DNA from 2 places in the Streptomyces sp. Qhu-G9 genome. Region 1 is predicted to be linked to the other one. Evidence: riboswitches for the same ligand, from Rfam matches in the RefSeq annotation. Region 1 holds a riboswitch; the other holds the start of a gene.
What was found. Region 1 has a riboswitch for S-adenosylmethionine ahead of thrC (threonine synthase). Riboswitches for the same ligand answer to the same signal wherever they lie in the genome.
Positions count from the first base shown of each region.

Region 2: linked by a shared signal. The riboswitch ahead of O1Q96_RS10410 (aminotransferase class V-fold PLP-dependent enzyme) and the one ahead of thrC (threonine synthase) in region 1 are both predicted to bind S-adenosylmethionine.

Region 1 is NZ_CP114283.1:9,131,931-9,134,316, forward strand. It holds gene thrC (threonine synthase) at 18-1,322, opposite strand; SAM riboswitch class I at 1,340-1,497, opposite strand; gene O1Q96_RS42245 (glucosyl-3-phosphoglycerate synthase) at 1,684-2,386, shown strand, end outside.
Region 2 is NZ_CP114283.1:1,978,002-1,980,387, reverse strand. It holds gene O1Q96_RS10410 (aminotransferase class V-fold PLP-dependent enzyme) at 1-1,196, opposite strand, end outside; SAM riboswitch class IV at 1,374-1,490, opposite strand; gene trpD (anthranilate phosphoribosyltransferase) at 1,661-2,386, opposite strand, start outside.

The DNA of each region.
Region 1 (2,386 bases):
AGACGGACAACGGCCTCTTACGCGAGGCCGGCCTCGTGGAACGAATCAAGGCTGGGACGGATGGTCGCGGTGAGCCCCGTGTCGGAGGCGACCGCGTCCAGGGTCTTCAGACCGTCACCGGTGTTGAGGACGACGGTCGTCAGGCTGGGGTCCAGCAGACCATTGTCGATCAGCTTCTTCGCGACACCCACGGTCACACCGCCGGCGGTCTCCGCGAAGATCCCCTCGGTCCGCGCCAGCAGCTTGATCGCGTCGACGACCTGCTCGTCGTTCACGTCCTCCACGGCTCCGCCCGTCCGCCGGGCGATGTCGAGGACGTAGGGACCGTCCGCCGGGTTGCCGATGGCGAGCGACTTGGCGATCGTGTTCGGCTTCTGCGGCCGTACGACGTCGTGCCCGGCCTTGTAGGCGACGGACACCGGCGAGCAGCCCTCGGCCTGGGCACCGAAGATCTTGTACGGCTTGTCCTCGACGAGGCCGAGCTCGATCAGCTCCTTGAGACCCTTGTCGATCTTCGTGAGCTGGGAGCCGGAGGCGATCGGCACGACCAGCTGGTCGGGAAGCCGCCAGCCGAGCTGCTCACAGATCTCGTACGCCAGCGTCTTGGAGCCCTCGGCGTAGTACGGCCGCAGGTTGACGTTGACGAAGCCCCAGCCCTCGCCGGCCGGGTCGCCGATCAGCTCGGAGCAGAAGCGGTTCACGTCGTCGTAGTTGCCCTCGATGCCGACGAGCTCACCGCCGTAGACCGCGGCCATGACGACCTTGCCCTGCTCCAGGTCGTGTGGGATGAACACGCAGGAACGGAAGCCGGCACGGGCAGCGGCGGCGCCCACGGCACCGGCGAGGTTGCCGGTCGAGGAGCAGGAGAGGGTGGTGAAGCCGAAGGCGCGCGCGGCCTCCAGGGCCTGGGCGACGACGCGGTCCTTGAAGGAGTGCGTCGGGTTGCCGGAGTCGTCCTTGACGAAGAGCTTGCCCGCGTCGACGCCCAGCTCGCGGGCCAGGTTGTCGGCCTTGACGAGCTTGGTCCAGCCGGGGTTGATGTTCGGCTTGTCCGCCACGTCCGCGGGGACGGGCAGCAGCGGCGCGTAGCGCCAGATGTTCGCGGGGCCCGCCTCGATGCGCTTGCGGAGCTCTTCGGTGTCGTAGTCCGAGAAGTCGTACGCGATCTCCAGCGGGCCGAAACACTCCTCGCAGGCGAAGACCGGGCCGAGCGGGACGCGGTGGCCGCACTCGCGGCAGGAGAGCGCGGCGGCGGGGCCGAGATCGACGGCGTTCGCGGTGGTGGGGGAGTTCGTGGTGCTTGCAACTGTCTGCGCAGCCATGGAGGCGAGGCCCTTTCTCCTCATCTTCCTCACGGCGCACTTCGCCGTGAGACGGATTTGGCACCTTCCCGAGCCGGGAGCCTCGCTGCGCTGATCGGCAATGATCAGGACGAGACCGGCTGGAGGGTTGCCGGGGCTTCAACGGGCCGTATCCCTCTGCCCCTCTGGATGAGCGGTATTCGATTGTGGTTTTCGTTCTCCGCGCGACGACCCCCGACATGCGATGGTCATCAGCGTTGTCCAAGACTGTAACCGAAGGCCTGGATGGTGGAGAAAGCCGTCCGAACCGCGAGATGCCCCTCACACCGGCCCATGTCGCGGCGGGCACACGTGTCCCGATGAACGCAAGGGAGAGCCGCACGTGCTGGAAGACGTCGAGCGCTGGCTGAGCACGCGCTCCTGGTCCGTTGACGACCGCCCGCTCAAGAAGATCGTCGCCGCGAAGCGTGCCACCGGCTCCACGGTGAGCGTCGTACTGCCCGCTCTCAACGAGGAGGCGACCGTCGGCGAGATCGTCTCCGTGATCCGCCGGGAGCTGATGACCGTCAGGGTCCCGCTCGTCGACGAGATCGTGGTGATCGACTCGGGCTCGACGGACCGCACCTCCGAGGTCGCCGCCGCCGCGGGCGCCCGGGTCGTGCACCGGGACGACATCCTGCCCCGCATCCCGGCCGTCCCCGGCAAGGGCGAGGTGCTGTGGCGCTCGCTGCTCGTCACCGGCGGGGACATCGTGGCCTTCGTCGACGCGGACCTGAAGGAGTTCTCGGCGGACTTCGTCTCCGGGATCGTCGGCCCGCTGCTCACCGACCCGGGCGTGGACCTCGTCAAGGCGATGTACGACCGCCCGCTCACGGTGTCCGACGGTTCCGCCTCCGGCACGACCTCGGCGGGCCAGGGCGGCCGGGTGACGGAACTCATGGCCCGCCCGCTCCTCAACATGCACTGGCCGCGGCTGGCCGGCTTCGTCCAGCCGCTGGGCGGGGAGTACGCGGCCCGCCGCTCCCTCCTCGAACAGCTCCCGTTCCCCGTCGGCTACGGCGTGGAGCTCGGCATGCTGGTCGACG
Region 2 (2,386 bases), 7.2 Mb from region 1:
CCCTGGGTCTGCGGGTCGCTGCCGAGGAGCGTACGGACGAGGGGGTGGGCGCAGAAGAGGCCGTCACGGACGCCGATGCCGTACTCGGCGGAGAGCGCGGCGGCGAAGTGCGAGCTGTTCCAGCCGTCGACGACGAAGGAGATGACGCCGACGCGCGGGGCGTCGTCCCCGAAGAGCGAGAGCACGCGGACCTGCGGCACCTCGGCGAGGCCCCGGCGGACGGTGTCGACGAGGTGCTGCTCGCGGGCGACCAGGGTGTCGAAGCCGGCCTCGGTGAGCGCCTTGCAGGCGGAGGCGATGGAGTAGGCGCCGATGACGTTGGGCGACCCGGCCTCGTGCCGTGCGGCGTTCTCGTGCCACTCCACGTCGACGCCGCCGTCACTGCGCCGCGACACCTTCCGCGAGGCACCCCCGCCGACGAGGTACGGGGCGGCCTCACGCAGCCAGTCGAAGCGTCCCGCGAGCACACCCGAGCCGAACGGCGCGTACAGCTTGTGTCCGGAGAAGGCGACCCAGTCCACGTCCAACTCCAGTACGGAGACGGGGTGGTGGGGCGCGAGCTGGGCCGCGTCGAGGACGATCCGGGCGCCCTGCGCATGGGCGGCGGCGGCCAGTTCCCGTACGGGCCACAGTTCACCGGTGACGTTCGAGGCGCCCGTGACGCACACGAGTGCCGGTCCGTACGGGTCACGGTCGGCGAGGGCCCGCTCCAGTGTCGCGACGGCCTCACCGGGCGTGCGCGGGGCGTCGAGGTACGTGACCCGGGCGTCCTGCCACGGCAGCAGTGACGCGTGGTGCTCGGTCTCGAAGACGAAGACCTGGCAGTCGGCGGGGAGGGCGGCGGCGAGGAGGTTGAGCGAGTCGGTGGTGGACCGGGTGAAGACGACCTGGTCGTCGCTCCGGCAGTCGAGGAACTCAGCGACCGTCCTGCGGGCGTTCTCGAAGAGGTCCGTGGACAGCTGGGACAGGTACCCGGCCCCGCGGTGCACGCTGCCGTAGTACGGGGCGTACGCGGCCACGTCGTCCCACACCCGCTGGAGGGCGGGGGCGCTGGCGGCGTAGTCGAGTGCCGCGTAGGTGACCTCGCCGCCGATCACGAGCGGAACGGTGACGTCCCGGCCCAGCACGGGCAGGGGCCCGGAGGCGTCGGTGTCACAGCAGGCGGACCGGTCGGAGGCAGCGGTGGAGACAGACATGGCGAACTCCTGTGAGAGGCAGGCGAAGTCACTGTGCGGGCGGGCACGGCCCGGCACAGGAAAGGTGAAGGGGGTACGCGGAGGTGGGGCTCGGCGCCCTATCGCATTCGCTTGCTCATGAAAGACTCCCTCGAACGACCAGGACCCCTGGTGTCTCCGCTCACAGAAGCGGCGAGGGGTCCGCGCTTGCCGTAGACCTCACTGCCTACGACCTGGTCTTCACCCGGGGCACCCCGCCACGGACGGAGGGTTGCCGGACAGTCGGCCGGGGCCTCATGACTGTCACTCATGACCTGCCAGCATCTTGCCACACGATCACCGGGGCGCAACCCCGCTGTCCGCATACCGGGACGATGCCCCCTGGACGACGACTGCCCCGCGCCCCTGCAGGGGCGCGGGGCTGCCGTCGTCCAGGGGCGCGGGGAACTGCGCGACCAGCCCCCACCGGGCCGCGGACGACAGCGCTACCGGTGGGTGGCGGCCACCCACCGCTCCAGCGACCGCAAGGCCGCCCCGGAGTCGATGGCCTCCGCGGCGCGGGCCATCCCCGCCCGGATCTGCTCCGCGAGGGAACCGGACCCCGGCGACAGCGCCACCAGCGCCGCCGCCGAGTTCAGCAGGACGGCGTCCCGTACGGGGCCCGTCTCCCCCTGGAACAGCCGCCGCGCGACATCCGCGTTGTACGAGGCGTCGGCGCCCCGCAGCGCCTCCACCGGCACCAGCTCGATTCCCACGTCACGCGGGTCGAAGGCCTCCTCTCGCACCTGCCCGTCCCGTACGACCCACACCCGGGACGTGGACGTGGTGGTCAGCTCGTCGAGCCCGTCGTCCCCGCGGAAGACGAGCGACGAGTTGCCGCGCTCCGCCAGGACGCCGGCCACGATGGGCGCCATGGGCGCGTGCGCCACCCCGACCGCCTGCGCCTTCACCCGTGCCGGATTGGTGAGCGGGCCGAGGAAGTTGAAGGTCGTCCGGATACCCAACTGTCCCCGTGCCGCGGCCACATGACGCAGCGCCGGATGGAACTTCACCGCGAAGCAGAAGGTGATCCCGGCTTCTTCGGCGACCTCGGCGACCCGCCGCGGCGTCAGCTCCAGATTGACGCCGAGCTTCTCGAGGACGTCCGAGGCACCGGACGCGGAGGACGCCGCGCGGTTGCCGTGCTTGACGACCTTGGCACCCGTACCGGC